3 regions of the Edwardsiella tarda ATCC 15947 genome follow, and region 3 is predicted to be linked to each of the others. Evidence: predicted binding sites of a transcription regulator. Region 3 holds the regulator's gene; each other region holds the start of a gene.
What was found. Region 3 encodes ArgR, which controls arginine synthesis, uptake and breakdown. Its sites were predicted from a motif close to ANTGAATAAAAATACANT; they were not measured.

Region 1 (7,286 bases), 360 kb from region 3:
GTCCAAGGGATTGGAGTTTCCCGTGGTCTTTTTGCCCTTCGTCGCCACCTTTCGCCGCCAGCGTCAGGGGCTGTATCACGAATCCCACAGCCTACAAGCCGTCTGGGATCTGTGCGCGGACGAGCAGGCGTTGGCTCGAGCCGATCAGGAACGTCTGGCGGAGGATTTGCGCCTGTTGTACGTCGGCGTCACTCGCTCCATCTACTATTGTGCGTTGGGTATCGCCCCGCTGGTGCTCGGCAATCGCAAGAAGCAAGGTGAAAGCGACTTGCACCATAGCGCGTTAGGGTATCTGTTACAGCGCGGCGACGCCTGCGATGCCGAGGGGTTACATCAGGCGTTGCAGGCATTACAGGATGACGATATCCGCCTGACGCGTCTGGCTCCTGTCGACGTCGAGGCCTGGCAAGGCCCACTCGCGACGGCGCGTACCTTGTGCGCTAAGGCCTTCAACCGCTCGCTGCGCGACACCTGGCGCGTGACCAGTTATTCGGCGCTGCAACAACATGGCAGCAGTGGGCGTTACCTGGAGCTGTTGCCCCATCTGGACATCGATGCCGCCGGCGAGCACCGCGCTCCGCCCGCACCGAGCCTGGATGCCCATAGTTTCCCGCGCGGCGCCGCACCGGGCACGTTTCTACACAGCCTCCTAGAGGCGTTGGATTTCACTCAGCCTATCGATGAACTCTGGCTGGCCGAACGTTGCCAGGAGCAGGGCTTAGCGCCCGAGTGGGTGCCCGCATTGGCGCATTGGTTAACGCAAATCCTCCTGGCGCCGTTAGATGCGCAAGGGTTGAGTCTGAGCCAACTGGCGCCGACGCATTGCCAGCCCGAGTTGCAGTTCTACCTGCCGATCGCCCGTCCGCTCGATCCCGCCCGGCTAGATGAGGTGATCCGGCGCCATGACGCGCTGTCGGCCCAGAGCCCCCCGTTGGCGTTTAACGCGGTCGACGGCATGCTGAAGGGGTTTATCGATCTGGTGTTCTGCCATCGTGGGCGTTACTACCTGCTGGATTATAAATCGAACTGGTTGGGTGAGACGGGAAAGGCCTACAGCGATGCGGCGATGGCGGCGGCGATGGTATCGCACCGTTACGACCTGCAGTATCAGCTGTATAGCCTGGCCTTACACCGTTATCTGCGCCACCGTGTGGCTGACTATGACTATCAGCGCCACTTCGGGGGGGTATTTTACTGTTTCCTGCGCGGCATGACGCGTGCGGTGCCGGGGCAGGGCGTCTTCGCCTGCCGACCCTCGCAGGCGTTGGTGACGGCCTTGGATCGTCTGTTCGCTGGGGAAGAAGGAGATGACGATGTGCGATGAGCTGCTTTCCCAGTTGGCGCAACAGCACAGCCTGCGCCCCTTGGATCTGCAATTTGCCCACCTATTGGCTCCGCAACAGCCCCATCTGGCGCTGGCGGCGGCGTTGGTTAGCCTGGAGCTGGCGGCGGGGCATGTCTGCTTGCCCTTGTCGGCGCTGAGCGTCACGGCGTTGAGTCGACGCTTTCCGGAGCAGGCCGATCGTTGGCCTCCCCTTCTTGGCGGTTGGGACGAGGATCGTTGGCAGGCCTATCTGTTGGCGCAACCCTGTGTCAGTCACGGCGAGCGGGCGACCCCGCTGGTGGTTAGCCACGGTAATCTGTATCTGCAACGTCTCTGGCAGGATGAGGGGACGGTCGCGACATTCTTCGCCACGGCCTGCGCGCAGCAGAGCGCGGATAGTCCACGGCTGACGGCGGTGTTGGCGCAGTTGTTCCCGCGTGCGGATCACGAGGAGCCGGATTGGCAACAGGTGGCGGCGGCGGTGGCGGTGACGCGCCGGGTGGCGGTGATCTCGGGAGGGCCCGGCACCGGAAAAACCACCACGGTGGCGCGCCTGTTGGCGGCCTTGGTCGCGTTGGCGGCCGAGCGTCCGCCGCGGATTCAACTGGCGGCACCGACCGGTAAGGCGGCGGCGCGATTGAGCGAGTCGCTAGGCCAGGCATTGGCGCGATTGGCATTGCCACCGCATCAGGCCGAGGCATTGCCACGTGAGGCGCTGACCCTGCATCGCCTGTTGGGCGCACGCGCGGACAGCGCCCGTCTGCGTTACCATCGAGACAATCCGCTCCATCTGGATGTCTTGGTAGTCGACGAAGCATCGATGGTCGATCTGCCGATGATGGCGCGCCTGATCGAGGCATTGCCGCCGCAGGCACGTTTGATTCTGCTGGGCGATCGCGATCAATTGGCCTCCGTCGAGGCCGGTGCCGTGTTGGGGGAGTTGTGCCGTTTCGCCGAGTATGGCTTCAGTGCCCCCCGCGCCGCCGAGTTGAGTCGCCTGTGCGCGGCACCGATCCCCGCCGGGCCGGCGCAACCGGCGCTGGCGTTGCGCGACGCCATCAGCCTATTACGCCGTAGCTATCGTTTCGCCGCCGATTCGGGCATCGGCCGCCTGGCACAGGCGGTCAATCAGGGCGAACGACGCGCGGCCTTGGCCTGTCTGGAGGCGGCCTTCGCCGATCTGCGCTGGCGTGAGATGGTGCAGGATGATGACTACCTGGCGTTGTTGGACGCTTGTCTGGCGGGGTATCGCCCGATGCTGGAGGGCATCCGTGCGGGACAGGAGCCCGCCCAGATCCTGGCGGAGTTCGCCCGTTTCCGTCCGTTGTGCGCCCTGCGGGAGGGGCCATTCGGCCTGCATGGCTTGAACGAGCGCATCGCCTTGACGCTACAGCGCGCCGGCCTGTTGCAGCGTGGGGCAGGCGAGAAGGCCTGGTATGCCGGACGTCCGGTGATGATCACCCGTAATGACGCCAGTCAGAAGCTGTTCAACGGCGATATTGGCATCACCTTAGGCGATGAGCAGCAGGGCTGGCTGGTGTGGTTTATCGCGAGCGATGGCCAGACGCGTGCGGTGCAGCCAAACCGGCTGCCGCCTCATGAGACCGCCTGGGCGATGACGGTGCACAAGTCGCAGGGGTCGGAGTTTGACCATACCCTGCTGGTGTTGCCGAGCCACCCCTCGCCGGTGGTGACGCGGGAGCTGGTGTATACCGCCATCACCCGTGCGCGTGACCAATTGACCGTATTCGCCACCCGTGCGGCGTTGGAGCGCGCCATTCGCACCCCGACGGAGCGCCGCAGCGGGCTGATGGCTCGCCTGTTGGCGGCCGCCGCAGCGTGAATCGGTTACAGTTCGGTCAATAAGATCTTAGAGCGGCGCTGGTAGTTATACAGCGCCTTTTTCTGTTGCGGCAGCAGGTCGACCTCCACCGGACGGAAACCGCGCTCCTGAAACCAATGGATGCTGCGTGTGGTCAGCACAAACAGCTTCTCCAAGCCCATCAGGCGCGCCTGGGCGGTGATGCGTTGCAGTAATTGTTCGCCGCGCGCCGAGTTGCGGTATTCCGGGTGCACCGCCACGCAGGCCATCTCCCCCATGCGCTCCTGCTCGAAGGGGTAGAGGGCGGCGCAGGCGATGGTCATGTTGTCGCGTTCGATCAGGGTGAAACGTTCGATCTCGCGTTCCAACTGCTCGCGCGAACGGCGCACCAGGATCCCCTGTTGCTCCAGCGGACGGATCAGCGCCAAGATGCCGCCGATATCGTTGATATTGGCGCGGCGGATCTGCTCGGCGCTCTCCATCACGATCTGGGTACCGATCCCATCGCGAGAGAATAACTCTTGCAACAGGGCGCCGTCCTCCCGATAGCTGATGAGATGGCTACGCCGTACTCCGCTCCGGCAGGCGTTGATCGCGCCGCGTAGGAAACGCGCCTCCCCCTCGCCTGCCAACCCCTCACGCTCCAGTACGGCGATGCGCTGCTCTGCCTGGTTGGGCAGCAGTTCAGAGAGAATGACGCCGTCGTCGTCGCGTACCCCTTGTTCGGCACAGAAACCGATCAGTTTCTCCGCGCGTAGCTTAATCGCCAGATGGGTGGCGATCTCCTCACTGGTAAGATTAAAGCTCTCGCCAGTGACCGAGACCGCCACCGGCCCGAGCAACACGATGGCGCCGGCATCCAGCTGATTGCGCAGGGCGGCCTCATCGATGCGACGGATGCGCCCGCTGTGGCAATAGTCGACGCCATCATCCACCCCCAGCGGCTGTGCGATGACGAAGTTGCCGCTGACGACGTTAATATGCGCGCCGGCCAGCGGCGTATTGTTGAGGCTCATCGATAGGCGGGCGGTGATGTCCAGTTGGAGTTGACCGGCGGCCTGCTTGACCAGCTCCAGGGTGCGTGCATCGGTGACCCGAGTCTGTTTATGGTAGCGGGCCGGCTGATGTTGCTGCTGGAGCAACGCATCGATCTGGGGGCGGGCGCCATACACCACCACCAGGCGGATGCCGAGACTATGCAGCAGTGCGATGTCGTTGATGATACCGGCGAAGTTATCGTCGGCGATCGCCTCCCCACTCAGCATGATGACGAACGTCTTGCCATGGTGAGCGTTGATATAGGGTACAGAGTGGCGAAACCCCTGAACCAGTTCGGTGCTGCGCTCCTTCATGCTGCTTCCTTTTTGAATTTTTATTCGAATAAAGTGTATTTTTATTCTGTTACTGTACAAAAGGCAAGCGGCAAATGGTCGTCATAGTGTGGATGGCGCGGAGCGAGGACATAGATTGTTAAATTCTCGCCGGGATTTTCTGATGACATCCCTGGAGGGTTTCGCTAAAGTTTCGCCGGTCTTTTCCCGGCGCAGGGGTGCCGGAGCGGTGTTGTAGCGTGATTCCTTGGGGTTACATGACAGATTCCAACCATAGCCTAACGCGTCGTCGCCTGTTGCAGGCCGCGGCGGCCACTTGGTTTCTCAGCGTGAGTCGCGTCGGTTTTGCCGCGGCGGCGCAGGTTATCGCCGTGCGGGTATGGCCGTCGTCGACCTATACCCGTGTGACGCTGGAGTCGAGCCAGCCGCTGAAGTATAAGCAGTTTGCCCTCAGCAACCCCGATCGTATCGTGGTCGATATCCAGGGCGTTCATCTCAACAGTGTGCTTAAGGGCATTGGCCACCAGGTTCAGGGCGGCGATCCCTATCTGAAGCATGCGCGAGTGGGGCAGTTCGATCAGGATACCGTGCGCTTGGTGCTGGAGTTGAAGCAGAACATCAGCCCGAAGGTGTTTACCCTCGCACCATTCGCCGAGTTTAAAAATCGTCTGGTGGTCGATCTCTATCCCGCCGCCGGATCGTCCGCCGCCCGTACGGAGGATGAGGACGATCCCCTGCTGGCCTTGTTGGAAGATTACAACAAGGGCGATCTGGAACGCACCCTACCTAAGGCGGGTCCACAGAAGGGGAAGGCGGGGCGTGATCGCCCGATCATCATCATGCTTGACCCTGGCCATGGCGGCGAAGATCCCGGAGCCATCGGCAAGAGCCGTACGCGCGAGAAGGATATCGTGCTGAAGATCGCCCACCGTCTCAGCGCGCTGATCAAACGTCAGCCTAACATGCGGGTCTATATGACACGCTACGAAGATGTCTTCATCCCCCTCAAGGTGCGGGTCGCCAAAGCGCGCAAGCAGCGTGCCGATCTGTTCGTCTCTATCCATGCCGACGCCTTTACCAGTCGGACGGTACGCGGCTCATCGGTCTTCGCCTTATCGACTAAGGGGGCGACCAGCGCCGCGGCACGTTATCTGGCGCAGACCCAGAACGAGTCGGATGAGATTGGTGGGGTAAGCCGCAGCGGCGATCAATATTTGGACCATACCATATTCGATCTGATGCAGACCGCGACCATCAATGATAGCCTGAAGTTTGGGCGTGAGGTGTTGAATCGTTTGGGTAAGGTTAACAAGCTGCATAAGAATCGCGTCGATCAGGCCGGTTTCGCGGTGCTGAAGGCGCCCGATATCCCCTCGATCCTGGTGGAGACGGCGTTTATCAGCAACGTAGAAGAGGAGCGGCGTCTGCGTACCAGCGCCTTTCAGCAGCAGGTTGCCGAGGCGATCCTGGCCGGGATTAAGGCTTACTTCGCGAATGGCGGACAACTGGCGAAGCGTTAGCGTTGACGATGGGGTGTCACCCAAGGGGCGCGTCAGATAGGTAACGAGAAATCGGAGCCGTGAGAGGTGGCGAACGCCAGATGCAAAAAAACACCCATAAGGGTGTTGATTGATGCTGACGGAATTGGTTGCGGGGGCCGGATTTGAACCGACGACCTTCGGGTTATGAGCCCGACGAGCTACCAGGCTGCTCCACCCCGCGTCCGTCATACTACTATCATATTGTTGCGCTGCGTATCGAATTGGTTGCGGGGGCCGGATTTGAACCGACGACCTTCGGGTTATGAGCCCGACGAGCTACCAGGCTGCTCCACCCCGCGTCCGTCATACTACTATCATATTTTTTCGCTGCGCATCGGATTGGTTGCGGGGGCCGGATTTGAACCGACGACCTTCGGGTTATGAGCCCGACGAGCTACCAGGCTGCTCCACCCCGCGTCCGATGAGGGCGAATAATACACGCCATCTGACGGGATGCAAGAATTTTTTGACAAACCTCACCAATTAGCCCGTCATTCGCCTGAATATCAGGCGTATTGGCTTAATTTCATCCATATCATAGCGTGGCGTGATTTTTTTATTTCCTTCAATTCCTTTCAGGATAGGGGTTTGTTATGGTGCGCCAGTGGTAATCGAGCGACACGGAGCAAGAAGGCGAGAGATGAAAGGGCGTTGGGGAAAATACGCAGTATGTGGGTTAGTGGTGGCGCTGATGGCGGGATGTTCCTCCCGGCCGACGGATCGGGGCCAACAGTATAAGGATGGTACCCTCAGCCAGCCGCTGGAGCTGGTTAATCATCCGAATGCGAAGGGAAAACCGGTCAATGGTAAGGATTTCGTCGAGCAGGTCGATGCCATCCGCCAGGCTTCGCCTTCACTCTATACGCGCCATGTTGACAATTTCGAGGCGGTCACCGAATGGCTGATGGCGGGTGCCGATACGCGCAAACTGGCGCAGTTTGGTCTCAACGCCTACCAGATGGAGGGCGTCGATAACTTCGGTAACGTACAGTTCACCGGTTACTACACCCCGGTCGTCGAGGCGCGCAAGACGCCGCAGGGGGCATTTCAATACCCGTTATACCGTATGCCGCATAAACGTGGCCGCCTGCCAGCCCGTTCGGCGATCTACGACGGCGCCCTGGATAACCGCAACTTGGAGATTGCCTACAGCAACTCGCTGATGGATAACTTCATGATGGAGGTGCAGGGGAGCGGTTATGTCGACTACGGCGATGGTCAGCCGCTGACATTCTTCGGTTATGCCGGTAAGAATGGCCATGCCTACC
Region 2 (7,286 bases), 910 kb from region 3:
GCGCCCGCTGTACGCCTACGCCGAGACACGCTTTCGCGCCCACTAACCCCATTCGAGGAGGATCATCATGACCGACGCTCGCCCTTCGCTCCCGCCCGTAGCCCCGCCGCCGATCTTGGCCGTGCGCGCCGTCGATCATGGCTACGAGCAGGCGCATGGCCGACAGACCATCCTCCAAGGGGTGAACCTAACCCTGCAGACGGGCGAGATCGTCGCCCTACTCGGCCGCTCCGGCTCCGGCAAGTCCACCCTGCTGCGCATCATCTCCGGCCTGATCGCCCCCAGCTCCGGCGAGGTCGAGTATCTCGGCGCCCCGCTCCAAGGCCCGGCCGACGGGGTGGCGATGGTATTCCAGACTTTCGCCCTCTTTCCCTGGCTGACGGTGCTACAGAACGTGGAGGCGGGGCTGGAGGCACAGGGGATGCCCGCCGCCGAGCGCCGTCCGCGCGCGCTGGCAGCCATCGATCTGATCGGCCTGGATGGTTTCGAGAACGCCTACCCGCGCGAACTCTCCGGCGGCATGCGGCAACGCGTCGGCTTTGCCCGCGCCTTGGTGGTCGATCCCACCCTGCTGTTGATGGACGAGCCGTTCTCGGCGCTCGATGTGTTAACCGCCGAGACCCTGCGTACCGATCTGCTCGATCTGTGGAGTGAGGGCAAGCTGCCCATCAAGTCGATGCTGATCGTCACCCATAACATCGAGGAGGCGGTGTTCATGTGCGATCGCATCCTGCTGCTCTCCTCGCACCCCGGGAAGATCATCGCCGAGATCGCCGTCCCCTTCCGCCACCCGCGCAACCGCCTCGATCCCGCCTTCCGCCATCTGGTGGATGAGGTCTACGCCCAGATGACGGCACGCAATAGCGACAACACCCTGCGCAACGAGCTGCGCCTCGGCTCCTGGCTGCCACACGTCTCCACCAACCTGATCGCCGGGCTGTTGGAGAGCCTCTCCGCCGCCCCCTATCACGGGCGGGCCGATATGCCGGATCTGGCGCTGGCGCTCCACATGGAGGTCGACCGGCTGTTTCCCGTCGCCGAGGTGCTGCAACACCTGGACTTTGCCAGCGTGCAGCAGGGCGACATCATCCTCACCCCGGCCGGGGAGCAGTTTGCCGCCATGGATACCCAGCCGCGCAAGGCGTTATTCGCCGAACACCTGCTACGTCATGTCCCCCTGGCGATGTTGATCAAGAGCGTGCTCGACGAGCGCCCGGGCCATCGCGCGCCGCGGGTACGCTTCGAGCAGGAGTTGGAGGATGCCCTCTCCGATCAGGCCGCGCGTGAGACGCTGGATAGCGTGATCAACTGGGGACGCTACGCCGAGATCTTCTCCTATAACGATCAGACGGAGACCTTCAGTCTGGAGGATGTGGAGTTCTAACGCCGTGCCGTCGCCCTGACGGCACTTGCATTCAGGCGGGTTAGGGTGCTATTTAAAGGGTTCCCTTATCCGCCCACTTGCACATGGACCGTCCCATGACCGAGCCACACACCGCCGATATTCTCATCCGCCCGCTGACCCCCGCCGACAACGCCGCGATCGCCGCCGTGATCCGCCGCGTCTCCGCCGAGTGTGGCCTCAGCGCCGACAAGGGGTTCACCGTCTCCGATCCCAATCTGGATCGTCTGGCGCAGAGTTACGCGGCGGCGCGCAGCGCCTACTGGGTGGTCGAGCTCAACGGCGAGGTGGCGGGCGGCGGCGGTATCGCCCCGCTGGAAGGGGCCGCGGCGCACCTGTGTGAGCTACAAAAGATGTATTTCTTACCGGCGCTGCGTGGCCGCGGGATCGCAAAGCGTTTGGCGTTGCAGGCGCTGGATTTCGCCCGGGGCCAGGGGTTCACCCACTGCTATCTGGAAACCACCGCCACCCTGCTCGACGCCATCGCCCTGTACCAACATCTGGGATTTTCGCGCATCGACCAGGCGCTGGGCGCCACCCGCCACGTCGACTGCGAGGTACGCATGCTGCGCGCGCTCTGATCGGCGTGGCCCATAGACAAAAAAAGGGAGCCGCTCGGCTCCCGGAGACGCGCTCGACGCGCGTTATCAGCGGTGATTAGTGGCGACGGCCGTCGTCATCTTCGTCGACGTCATCCTCGTCATACTCCCCCTCGTCGTCGCCCTCTTCGCCGTCCGGATCCTCAAAGTAGGTTCCCCAGCCGTCGTAGCTGACGCCATGCTTCTCCGCCAGGGTCATCAACTGCTCGACCTGTGCGTCGATGGTGTCGGCATTTAAGCCCACCTCGCTGATCACATCACAGCACATCAGCAGGACGCCCTCTTCGACCTCCAGCTCTTCGGCGTCGGTCACTTCGTAGCCCAGCTTGAACGCCTCGACGGCGGCCTGCTCTAACGTCTCAAAGCGCTCCGCCGACAGGTGGTGCTCGATGGTGTACAGCGCATCCGGATCGCTGCCGTCATCCAGCAACTCTTCGATAATCATGCGGGTTTCTTCACGCTGTTCTTCTAGCAGCTCTCGGTTTGCCATTTCACTGATCCTCAATCGCTAAGCCTTTCGCGCATTCTCCCACAGGCGGCGACGCCTCACCACTCCCGCAAAAACAATATTTCCGCCTCAGGGGTTGAAATTGAATTTTAATACACATAATGTGAATATAAATTCATCAGCACATCACATTCCACAACGGAGACAGGCCATATGGATCAGCTTCATCAGCATCACTTCCTGCGCTTACTGGATTTCACCCCACAACAGATTGCATACCTAATCAATCTTGCCGCCGAGCTTAAGCACGCCAAGAAACAGGGGAGTGAGGTGGCGCGCCTGACAGGAAAGAATATCGCCCTGATCTTCGAGAAGGACTCCACCCGTACCCGCTGCGCCTTCGAGGTCGCCGCCCACGATCAGGGGGCCCACGTCACCTATCTCGGCCCGAGCGGTAGCCAGATCGGCCATAAGGAGTCGATCAAGGACAGCGCGCGCGTGTTGGGGCGGATGTATGACGCCATCCAATACCGTGGCTTCGGTCAGACGGTGGTGGAGACGCTGGCGCACTACGCCGGGGTGCCGGTGTGGAACGGGCTGACCGATGAGTTCCACCCCACGCAGATCCTGGCGGACTTGCTCACCATGCGCGAACACTGCGCCAAGCCGCTGTCGGCCATCAAGCTGGCGTACCTCGGCGATGCGCGCAACAACATGGGCAACTCGTTGCTGGAGGGGGCGGCGTTGATGGGCATGGAGTTGCGCCTGGTGGCCCCGCGCGCCTTCTGGCCGGAGGCGGCGCTGGTGGCTCAGTGCCAGGCGGTAGCAGAGCAGACCGGCGCCAAGCTGATCCTGACGGAGGAGGTCGCCGAGGGGGTACAGGATGCGGACTTCCTGTATACCGATGTCTGGGTCTCAATGGGAGAGGCCAAGTCCGTCTGGCAGGAGCGTATCGCCCAGCTGCTGCCCTACCAGGTCAACATGCAGACGCTGCAACTGAGCGGCAATCCCCAGGTGAAATTCCTGCACTGCCTGCCCGCCTTCCATGACACGATGACCGCCGTGGGGAAACAGATGGCCGAACAGTATGGCTTACACGACGGGATCGAGGTTACCGATGAGGTGTTCGAGTCGCCGCACAGCATCGTCTTCGATCAGGCGGAGAACCGCCTGCATACCATCAAGGCGGTGATGGTGGCGACGCTGGCCGGCGCCTGACGCCGCTATCGGGGCGGCCTCGGCCTACCTGGCCGTACCGCCCTCTCGCCCTTAGTCGGCCAGCAGGCCGAGCGCGCGCGCATCCAGCTTGATCACCGCCTTGCACACCGGTGCGGGAGCCCCCAGCGCACACAACGGCTTATGCACCTCGCCCGGATAAAACACCACAAAGTCACCCGGCTGCAACGTCAAAGACTTCTCCTGTAGGCCACCTGCACCCAGCGGCAGGAAGGCGATATCCTTATCCGCCAACCGATCCTCGCCGGGCACCCCAGGAGCCAGGTTGCTAAAGCCCATACCCTCCTGCCCCTCCAGCACAATCTGCACATCCAGATAGCGGGCGTGGTATTCGGCACGGCGCGTCTCGGCGGCGGCGGTCTCGTCGTGGGCGATCAAGACAAACTGGCGCTGGGCGTCGATCTCATAGCGTCCTGCCGGCGTCGCCGCGCTGAAGTTGGCCATCACATACTCGATCGCCTGGCGGATCGCCACCGGCAGATAGGGCATCTGGGCGAGGTAGTGAACATTACCCGTCAACATGATTTTTCATTCCTTTGTTTATAAAACCATGTTTTATTTTATCGGGAAGTGGACGACGTAACTGCGCCGCCCGCCACATTTATCGGTGCGGGCGCCAGAAAGAAAAAAGGTCTCGGCAACCGCCGAGACCAAGTAGGGACACTCACTCAAAAATTATCATGACAAGTTAGGGGAAAATAGCGTATCAAGCCTTACGCCAAGGCCTGCGCCAGCAGGGTGATCGGATGCTCGCAGCGCTTGCTGGTCGACATCTCGATCTGCCACTTGCAGGTCTCGCAGTCGGTCACCACCAGATCCACCCCACTGGCTTCGATCTGGCGGAACAATCCGGCGCCGATGCCTTGGGCGGTCTCGTAGTTCTCCTTCTTGAAACCGTAAGTACCGGCGATCCCGCAGCATTGAGAGTCGAGGATGATCAGTTCGACGCCGGGGATCATCTGCAACAACGCCAGGGTATAGGGCGCCCATCCCATGCGTTCCATATGGCACGGCGTATGGTAGGCGATCTTCAGATTCAGCGGCTTGAGGGGCAGCGTGCGGCCAGCGTCGAGCAGGCGATAGAGATGACGCGTCGCCAGCTCCACCCGATCCCGCACCGGCGTGGTATCGATATCCAACACATGTGGATACTCGTCGCGCAGCATAAAAGTACAGCTCGACGAGGTCGCCACCACCGGGATCCCCTTCTCTAACACCGCCTCGCTCAGGGAGTCGGCGTTCACCCGCGCCTGCTTCTTGGCCTGCTCGATGAAGCCGTTGGCCACCAGCGGCACGCCGCAGCACTTCTCGCGCGACAGCAGTTGAACCCCGATGTCCATGGCATTAAATACCCGCACCAGATCCTTGCCCAGCTGCGGGTGGTTGTAGTTGACGTAGCAGCCGTGGAAAAACGCCACCTGCTCCGTGAAGCGTGCCTGCTCGCTCGCCTGCTTGCGCATCCAGCTACGGAAGGTGCCGTGGGAGTATTTGGGCAGCTCACGACGATGGTCGATCTTCAACGCCTTATCCAGCAGTTGACGCACCGGCTTCAGACCGGTGGTGGCGTTGATCAACGGTGCAAACGGCGTCGACAGCGTCCCCATCAGATCGGTATGGCTGAGGATGGCGTCGCGCAGCTTCGGCTTGTGATTACCGTACTGGGTCTTGGCGCGCAGGATGATGTCGCCGATCTTCACGTCGGACGGGCAGGCCACCTCGCAACGCTTACAGTTGGTGCAATACTTCAGCGCCTCATCATACAGTTGCGGATCTTTCAGACGCAGGCGCTCGCCATCCGGGCCGGCCTGCTTCGGGCCGGGATAGGCCGGGTTAACCTTCGCCACCGGGCAGTAGGTGGTGCACACGGTGCATTTGATGCATTGTTCAAAGCTGTTGTCAGCAGGCAGACTCATTGTGCCTCCTCCGCCAAGATCTGTTGCGCGGCGTGCAGGGCGGTAAGCAGGGAGACCCCTGCGCCACAGCCCTGATGGATCGGATCATAACCGCCCAGCACGGCGCCGGCGGCATACAGGTTATGCAGGGTCGCGCCATCGACGCGGGCGCGTTGGCTGGCGTCGGTACGCACCCCAAACTGGAGATAGGGTTGCGGGGCAAACATCGATGCCTGGCACCACGCGCCACGCTCGGCCTCCGCGATCACCTCCAGGCCAAACACCGGCTCGCGCACGCCGGCAAAGTCGGCGCGTAACCCGTTGCTAAAGAAGCTACCGCTAGCCAGCACCACATGGCGAGGACGCAAGGGGATGTCGCCGTGGTTGCGGGTATACAGGCGCGTCACGCGCCCCGCCTCACACTCGGCACTCACCACCGTGTCGCCCGGCATGATCAGGCCGCCCAACGCCTGGAAACGGCGACGCAGCTGCTGATGAATATGGATCCCTAACACCGACGGCGGCAGGGTCGGCAACAGCATCAACGGGCGTGAGACCGCCGCGCGTAGCTGCGCCAAGGCATCGTCGCAATCCACCCCGATACAGGCGGGCAGGAAGATGGCGTCAACGTCAGCCGCGTGGCGATTGAGTTCGTCGGCCAGCAGGCGGCGATTCTCCGCCACGTCGAGCACCCGGGCGATGTTGACCGCACGGAACTCGCTCGGGTTGGCGCGTAGGCGATCCAACGCCGGCAGCGTCAGCTCCACCACCTGGCAATGCGCCCCCTGCTCCTGTAGGGAACCCGCCACCAATTGCGGCTGGAAGTCGAGGAATCCCTCGATGCCCGCCACCAGAATGCGTTGCCACGGCAACGCGCTCGCCACATCGCTGACCGGCACCTCATTCGGGCTCAACCAAGTCAGGCGACGGGTCCCCAGCGGGGTTACCCGCAGGTGGTTGCGTCGATGATCGCCGACCAGCGCCAGACCGCTACGCTCCAGCAGGCGCTCGGCCTCCAGCGCATAACGGGAAAAGTGCTCGCCGCCCAGCAGGCTATAGGGGTGCTGCGGCGCCTGACGCTGCAGCTCGTCGATCGCCGCACGCGGCTCGGTGACCGCCGTACCATCCGGCAGGCGCGACAACAGATCGAAGGAGCCGGAGGAGAAGTGCAGCGCGCTCTGCCCGGCGCTGACGATGGCGCAACGCTGTCCGGCCTCCGCCAGGCGAATGCCGCACACCAAACCGGCCAGACCGCCACCGATCATCACCGTATCAAATTTCATCGTCATTCTCCCCACGCTGCGGCGGCACGGCATCCATACCGCACAACCCCTGATAAACCCAACTGGTAAATTCGCTTTCGCGCAATGCATCGCCCCAGGCGATCGGGCGGATCCCCTTCCAACGCTCGTTCAGGAAGTGAGAGAGCTGCTCGATGGATTGTTGCGGCGTGGTGACCTTAAAGCGATTCAGCAGACCGGCGGCGCGGCACGCGCACAGCTCGCCCTGGCAGGTCCCCATCCCCACTCGGGTACGACGGCGCAGATCCACCAGGTTATTCACCGTCAGGGAGTCGACCGCGTAGCGGACCTCACCGGCGGTCACCGCCTCGCACTCGCATACCAGGCTGCTATTCAACCGATCGCCGCTCAGCAGACGGTCGGCGCGATCGCCATGGCGATACACCGCCGAGCCGCGGATCGGCGCCG
Region 3 (7,286 bases):
CCACCCTTCAGCAGGTTGCGGTGGAAATCGGCGACCAGCGAACCGATATAGCGTGAGGTATAGGGGCGTTGTGTCTCGCTATCTTGCTCTTGACAGTATTTGATGTACTTCTTCACGCCCAACGGGAATTTGATGTAGTTGCCTTCGTTGATGGAGTACATATTGCCATTATGTGGGAAGCGCAGACGCTCGTGGGAGAGGCAGAATACCCCCAGCGAGGGATCGTAGGTGAAGGCGTGTACCCCATTGCCGGTGGTATAAACCAGCATGGTTGAGGAGCCATACACCACATAGCCTGCCGCGACCTGGCGGTTGCCTGGCTGGAGGAAGTCTTCACGCGTCACCGGCGTGCCGCTTGGCGTGATACGGCGATAGATAGAAAAAATAGTTCCGACAGAGACATTGACATCAATGTTGGAGGAGCCGTCCAGTGGATCCATCAGCACGACATATTTAGCATTATTGGCCCGGTCACCCTCGAAGATGACGATGTCATCCTCCTCCTCGGAGGCGATCCCCGCCACTTCGCCACGCGCCTTCAGTGCCGCCTTGAGTTTCTCGTTGGCGTACAGATCAAGCTTCATCTGTACTTCACCCTGAATATTTTCAACGCCGCTGGCACCGATGATATCGACCAGCCCCGCCTTATTGATATCGCGGTGGATGATTTTGGCGCCCAGTTTTATTGCGGAGAGAAGAGCGGTAAGCTCACCAGTAGCGTGAGGAAAGTCCTGCTGTTTTTCGACGATAAACTCGCCTAGCGTTTTCATGTCACATTTCCTGATTGTGAGGAGTAGCGATTTTTTTTACAAACCGCCAACGTTTTCGCAGCGTATTTTAGCTAATGTATCGGGGCATTCCTAGGCAATTTCCTTTCGCCGACGCGGGAGTCAGCGTTAGAATGTGAACTAAATCAATGCAATCAACTGGAAGTATTATGCGCATTCATATTCTTGGAGTCTGCGGCACGTTTATGGGCGGGCTAGCCTTGCTGGCGCGTCAGCTGGGGCATGAGGTTACCGGGTCAGATGCCAACGTCTACCCACCGATGAGTACGCTATTGCAACAGCAGGGTATCACTCTGTTGGAGGGCTATGATCCTGCCCATCTGGATCCGCAACCGGATCTGGTGATCATCGGGAATGCGATGGCGCGCGGCAACCCGTGTGTTGAGGCGATCCTAGAACGCAACATTCCTTACGTCTCAGGCCCGCAGTGGTTGCATGATGAAGTTTTACGCCATCGCTGGGTGATCGCGGTTGCGGGCACGCATGGCAAAACGACAACGGCCGGGATGGTAAACTGGATCCTGGAAGCGTGCGGTTATCAACCTGGTTTCGTCATCGGTGGCGTGCCGGGAAACTTCGAGGTATCGGCGCGCCTGGGCGATAGCCCATTCTTCGTTATCGAGGCGGATGAGTATGATTGTGCCTTCTTCGATAAACGCTCCAAGTTTGTTCACTACTGTCCGCGCACGTTGATTCTGAATAACCTGGAGTTTGATCATGCGGATATTTTCGATGATCTCCGGGCGATTCAGAAACAGTTCCATCATTTGGTACGCTTGGTTCCGGGCAAGGGGCGGATTATTTCGCCGGCGAACGATGCGAACCTGAAGCAAGTCCTGGCTATGGGCTGTTGGAGCGAGCAGGAGCAGAGTGGCGAGGGGGCGGCTTGGCATGCACAAAAACTGTCGCCAGATGCCAGCCACTTTGTCGTGACCCTGGATGGCGAACGTGTCGGCGAGGTGCAGTGGTCACTGGTGGGTGAACACAATATGCATAATGGGCTGATGGCGATCGCCGCCGCTCGCCATGTCGGCGTTCCGCCTGCCGAGGCGTGCCGGGCGTTGGCCAGCTTTATTAATGCGCGTCGCCGCCTGGAGTTGCGTGGCGAAGCCTATGGCGTCACTGTCTACGACGATTTCGCCCATCACCCGACGGCGATCTTGGCTACGTTGGCGGCTTTACGCGGCAAAGTAGGCGGTACGGCACGTATTTTGGCGGTGTTGGAACCGCGCTCGAACACCATGAAGATGGGCGTGTGTAAGAATGAGTTGGCACCGGCGTTGGGGCGGGCAGATGAGGTCTACCTGTATCAGCCGCAGCATATTCCCTGGCAGGTGGTTGAGGTGGCTGAGGCCTGTGTACAACCGGCACATTGGAGTGCCGATCTCGATACGTTGGTCGATATGATCGTCAAGAATGCGCAGCCGGGAGACCATATCCTCGTGATGAGCAACGGGGGATTCGGCGGTATTCATGAACGCCTACTGCAGGCGTTGGCGCAGAAAGGGGCTCAACACTAAGCGTCGCCCCTCGTGAAAGAGAGGGTGTAATGAGAAAGCACAGCCTAGGCTGTGCTTTCTTTCTATTGTATTGCCCACGGAAACGGACGTTTAGCCGCGTGCCTGCCAATCGGTTTTGGCTTGGCCCGATGGTTGGCGGCGTTCAATCTCACCAGCGTGGCGAAGAGCGCATGTTAAGGTCTTTCATCTGCCTGTTTAGCGCGTTATCACGGCCATCGGCGATGTAAACGTTTTTTACTGCTAGCATGGCGAGATGCGGCGGACGGCGTTGTGGGGGCTCTGCGTTATAGCGGGGCCTTAGCGGTAAATCAATGCAGTAGCATGGTAGCTTCCATCGATCCGTTCTTCGATGATATGAAAGGCGCTGGCACCCTGCAGGCGCGCTTTGGTCGCTAACTGTTGGCCGATGTCGGCTTCAGTACCATCTAACCCGGCGACGCTGATCACCCCAATAGGTTGTAGGTGGTTGGCCTGTGCGGTGTTGATCTCCTTGACCTGTGCTGTGTCGGCGGCAACGCCGGCGAAAGAGAGTACGGAAAGGGTGCATAGGGTGGCGATAGCCATTTTAATTTTCATTGTGTTACTCCTCTGCTTTGGCATGTAGCCTGGTTAAAAATGTGATTTATCTCTCATTACGCAGTATATACTAATAACCGATATTATTAATACCATGCTAATCATCCCTTATGTTATTTTTTGGTTTTCTATCTATGGGATAGATCCTAATGGACTAAATAACGCCGGAAAAAAGAACAGCAATTAAAAAAAGCAATTAATAACAATGAATTATTGATTTTTGCTAAAAATGCGTTCGCTGTTTAGTGACCTAGGCTGACAAGGTGTGAGATCGCGGAGAGGATGAAGTGCGCAGGGGGCGGGTGTAAAAAAGCCCGACGAGCGGGCTTGTTGTGCACATCGCATGAGGCACGGCATCACGCCGTGCGTGCGCGTTTAGAGCTCTTGTTCGAATAACGCTAAGATCGCCGTGTAGAGTTGCTCAACACTGAAGCCTTTCGCCGGGGTGGTAAAGATGGTGTCGTCACCGGCGATGGTACCGAGGATACCTTCAGATTTCCCCAGTGAGTCCAGTAGGCGGGCGATCAACTGGGCCGCGCCCGGACTGGTGTGGATCACTACGATGGCGTCGTTATGATCGACATCGAGTACCAGATTCTTCAGCGGGCTGCTGGTGGTGGGGACCCCGAGCTCGGCTGGCAGGCAATAGACCATCTCCATTTTGGCATTACGCGTCCGTACGGCGCCAAATTTGGTCAACATGCGCGAGACTTTGGACTGATTGATGCTATCGAAGCCTAACTCTTGCAACGCTTGGACGATCTCGCCCTGAGAGCTGAACTTTTCCTCTTTCAGCAGCGCCTTGAATGCCTTGGTCAGGTCTTCTTGTTTCGTCGTGTTTCGCATTCTTCACCGTAAGGTAGCTATAGACCCTATCATTATGCATATTTTTGAATTTTTATGCAATTTTGTCTGTAAGTAAGCGTGTCATCACTGGCAGTTCAGCACGAAGTGGACGAATCCTAAAGGCGCTGTGCCAGGGGAAATAGGGAAAAAGAGAGCGACCGCACGGAAAAAGTAAATGAAATGTTATTAATATGATGTTGTTGTAATGTGAATTATCGTACGGATGTAATGCTGGAGTGAATAATAGGAGATAGCAGCAGGATCGCGCTGACGATTTGTTGCTATATCTTTCATCATTAAACCCTTTTTCCCATAAACATTGCAGCAGAGCATGGAATTAGTGTGTCAGCTCGCAATCTGAGTGTTAACAGATTGTTTTTTATAGAGTGATCAACTAAGGTGCTAAGCAGTGCATTCACGGCATTCTCCATTTAAATAGTAACAAGGAGTATAGAATGAAAGTTGCGGTTCTCGGCGCGGCGGGTGGCATTGGCCAGGCGCTCGCTCTTCTGCTTAAGACACAGCTGCCTTCAGGTTCAGAACTCTCTCTCTATGATATCGCGTCGGTAACGCCGGGCGTTGCTGTCGATTTGAGCCATATTCCGACGGCAGTCAAGGTGCGCGGTTTCGGTGGTGAGGATGCCTCTCCTGCCCTGGAAGGGGCGGATATCGTCTTGATCTCTGCTGGTGTGGCACGTAAACCGGGGATGGACCGTTCCGATCTGTTCAACGTTAATGCTGGCATTATTCGTAATCTGATCAGTCAGGTGGCGCGCGCCTGTCCGAACGCCTGTATCGGTATCATCACCAACCCGGTGAATACCATGGTGCCGATTGCGGCAGAAGTATTGAAGAAGGCGGGTGTCTACAACCCGAGTAAGCTATTCGGCGTGACCACGCTGGATATCATTCGCTCTAACACCTTCGTCGGCGAATTGAAGAACCTGGATCCGGCGACCCTCGATATTCCTGTGATTGGCGGGCATTCCGGCGTGACCATTCTGCCGCTGCTGTCTCAGATCCCGGGCGTCAGTCTCACTGAGCAAGAAGTGACCGATCTGACGAAGCGTATTCAGAACGCGGGCACCGAAGTCGTGGAAGCCAAGGCCGGTGGCGGATCGGCGACGCTGGCGATGGGTCAGGCGGCGGCACGTTTTGCGCTCTCCCTGGTCCGCGCCATGCAGGGCGACGAGAATGTGGTCGAATGCGGCTATGTCGAGAGTGAGGGTGAGTATGCCCGTTTCTTCGCTCAGCCGTTGTTGCTGGGTAAAGAGGGCTTGGTACAGCGCCTGAGCATCGGTACGCTGAGCGCCTTCGAACAGCATGCATTGGAGAGCATGTTGGATGTGTTGCGTAAGGATATCGCGTTAGGCGAAGACTTTATCAATAAGTAAATCTGACTTATGCAGCGACGAAACCGCAGGCATCGCCTGCGGTTTTTTTATGTCGAGGATTACGTTTTTCGTTTGCTCAGCACATCGCGGATCAGGCTCTTACGATCGAGCAGCTCGTGTGTGACGGGATCGTAGTAACGGCTAGGCCAGATCTTGCTGGGATGGATTTCTAGCGCATCGGCGATCAACCATTCACCTTTGGGCCAGGCGCGCGTCAACGCGTTGGCGAGGGTGGAGCTGGAGAGGCCAGCATTGCGTGACACTTGGGTGAGCGTCAGTTTGCGTTTATGCAGAGCGGCGATGATTTCGGCGGGGTGCCAATCTTCCGGAATTGTTTTTTTCATCGGTGGTTTCCTTATCACTGGACATACCTTCATGGTATCGGCGTTTGAAAAACGCACTATCACTATCTAAAAACCACGCTTTCTTTTCAATTAATTTCTAACTTATGCAGTTAATGGAAAGTTAGAATTGTGATTTTGTATACAGAGCAGCATGAAAAAAGAAAGGCGCCGAAGGGCGCCTGTGCATTTTTTGGAAATTTTTTAGAATGTTCTATTGACGGATAAGTTGGCGAGACCGATCAATGCCTGCTTATAGGGAGAGTCGTCGAGCACGGCTAATGCCGCGATGGCCTTGTCTGCCTCTTCTTCGGCACGACGGCGGGTATAGTCCAGTGAACCCACCTGTTGCATGGTCTCCAGCACCGGATCCAGCAGATGGCGACCATTGCCCTGCTCGATCGCCTGACGGATCATGGCGGATCGCTCGGGAGAGCCGTGACGCATGGCATGCAATAGCGGCAGTGTCGGCTTGCCCTCGTTGAGATCATCACCGGTATTCTTCCCGAGCGTAGCCCCATCGGCATCGTAATCGAGCAGATCATCGATCAGTTGGAATGCGGTACCGAGATAGCGCCCATAATCCTGTAGCGCGAGCTCCTGATGTGTATCGGCGCCAGCCAAGATAGCGGAGCATTGGGCGGCGGCTTCGAACAGGCGAGCGGTCTTGCTGTAGATCACCTGCATGTAATTCTCTTCGCTGATATCCGGATCGTTAACGTTCATCAGCTGCATGACTTCGCCTTCGGCGATGACATTGGTCGCGGCGGACATCAGCTCCAGGATGCGTAGTGATTGCAGGCTGGTCATCATCTGAAAGGCTCGGGTGTAGATGAAGTCGCCGACCAGTACGCTGGCGGCATTACCGAAGGCGGCGTTAGCGGTGGCTTTACCCCGTCGCATATCCGATTCATCGACGACATCATCGTGCAGGAGTGTCGCGGTATGGATGAATTCGATGAGGGCGGCGATGGTAACATGGCGATCCCCCTGGTAGTGGAGCGCACGCGCCGCCAGTACCGCGATCATCGGACGGATCCGCTTGCCGCCGCCGCTGATGATGTAATAGCCAAGCTGGTTGATGAGCGTGACGTCCGAGTTTAACTGGTGAAGAATTTTTGCGTTAACATCCGCCATATCCTGCGCGGTTAACTCAGTAATTTTTTCTAAATTCATTGTTTTATATCAACTGTGTATGGATGTCCCGCCAGGTGGCAGCCTTTGCCAAGCTGCCATGGGCAGCCAACTATAGTATGATTGTACTTGAAAAATGATTTAGATAAACGGCGGGGAGGGAACTGTGTTTTTTTTCTTCTTTTCCCCTGATTCTACCCTTGTCTTCTGAATGATTTTTGCGTAGAATTCGCGCCCTATTGTGAATATTTATAGCGCGTATTGGACAACGAGCCATGCGTGCGGAAATGCGGAGTTTTATATGTACGCGGTTTTCCAAAGTGGTGGTAAACAACACCGAGTAAGCGAAGGTCAAACCGTTCGCTTGGAAAAGCTGGACATCGCAACTGGTGAAACTGTTGAGTTTGACCAGATTTTGATGGTCGCTAACGGCGAAGACATCAAGATTGGCGTTCCTTTTGTTGCTGGCGGTAAAGTTAAGGCTGAAGTCGTTGCTCACGGTCGTGGCGAGAAGGTGAAGATCGTCAAGTTCCGTCGCCGTAAGCATCATCGTAAACAGCAGGGTCACCGTCAGTGGTTCACTGATGTGAAGATCACTGGTATCAGCGCTTAATTTTAGGAGAGCGGATTAATGGCACATAAAAAGGCTGGCGGCTCCAGTCGCAACGGTCGCGATTCCGAAAGCAA

Region 1: argA (amino-acid N-acetyltransferase) is a predicted target of ArgR. The motif match lies at 4,531-4,548, and genes of this name have one in related genera.
Region 2: argF (ornithine carbamoyltransferase) is a predicted target of ArgR. The motif match lies at 2,612-2,629, and genes of this name have one in related genera.

The regions. Positions count from the first base shown of each region.
Region 1 is NZ_CP084506.1:2,793,755-2,801,040, reverse strand. It holds gene recB (exodeoxyribonuclease V subunit beta) at 1-1,324, shown strand, start outside; gene recD (exodeoxyribonuclease V subunit alpha) at 1,314-3,167, shown strand; gene argA (amino-acid N-acetyltransferase) at 3,173-4,498, opposite strand; gene amiC (N-acetylmuramoyl-L-alanine amidase AmiC) at 4,735-5,997, shown strand; tRNA gene DCL27_RS13025 (tRNA-Met) at 6,123-6,199, opposite strand; tRNA gene DCL27_RS13020 (tRNA-Met) at 6,241-6,317, opposite strand; tRNA gene DCL27_RS13015 (tRNA-Met) at 6,359-6,435, opposite strand; gene mltA (murein transglycosylase A) at 6,659-7,286, shown strand, end outside.
Region 2 is NZ_CP084506.1:426,154-433,439, reverse strand. It holds gene DCL27_RS02080 (ABC transporter permease) at 1-46, shown strand, start outside; gene DCL27_RS02075 (ABC transporter ATP-binding protein) at 68-1,384, shown strand; gene DCL27_RS02070 (GNAT family N-acetyltransferase) at 1,480-1,983, shown strand; gene rraB (ribonuclease E inhibitor RraB) at 2,060-2,491, opposite strand; gene argF (ornithine carbamoyltransferase) at 2,663-3,667, shown strand; gene DCL27_RS02055 (YhcH/YjgK/YiaL family protein) at 3,719-4,207, opposite strand; gene glpC (anaerobic glycerol-3-phosphate dehydrogenase subunit GlpC) at 4,399-5,598, opposite strand; gene glpB (glycerol-3-phosphate dehydrogenase subunit GlpB) at 5,595-6,860, opposite strand; gene glpA (anaerobic glycerol-3-phosphate dehydrogenase subunit A) at 6,850-7,286, opposite strand, start outside.
Region 3 is NZ_CP084506.1:3,158,001-3,165,286, reverse strand. It holds gene fbp (class 1 fructose-bisphosphatase) at 1-770, opposite strand, end outside; gene mpl (UDP-N-acetylmuramate:L-alanyl-gamma-D-glutamyl-meso-diaminopimelate ligase) at 938-2,308, shown strand; gene DCL27_RS14680 (YdgH/BhsA/McbA-like domain containing protein) at 2,606-2,884, opposite strand; gene argR (transcriptional regulator ArgR) at 3,260-3,730, opposite strand; gene mdh (malate dehydrogenase) at 4,186-5,124, shown strand; gene DCL27_RS14665 (helix-turn-helix domain-containing protein) at 5,184-5,468, opposite strand; gene ispB (octaprenyl diphosphate synthase) at 5,670-6,641, opposite strand; gene rplU (50S ribosomal protein L21) at 6,901-7,212, shown strand; gene rpmA (50S ribosomal protein L27) at 7,231-7,286, shown strand, end outside.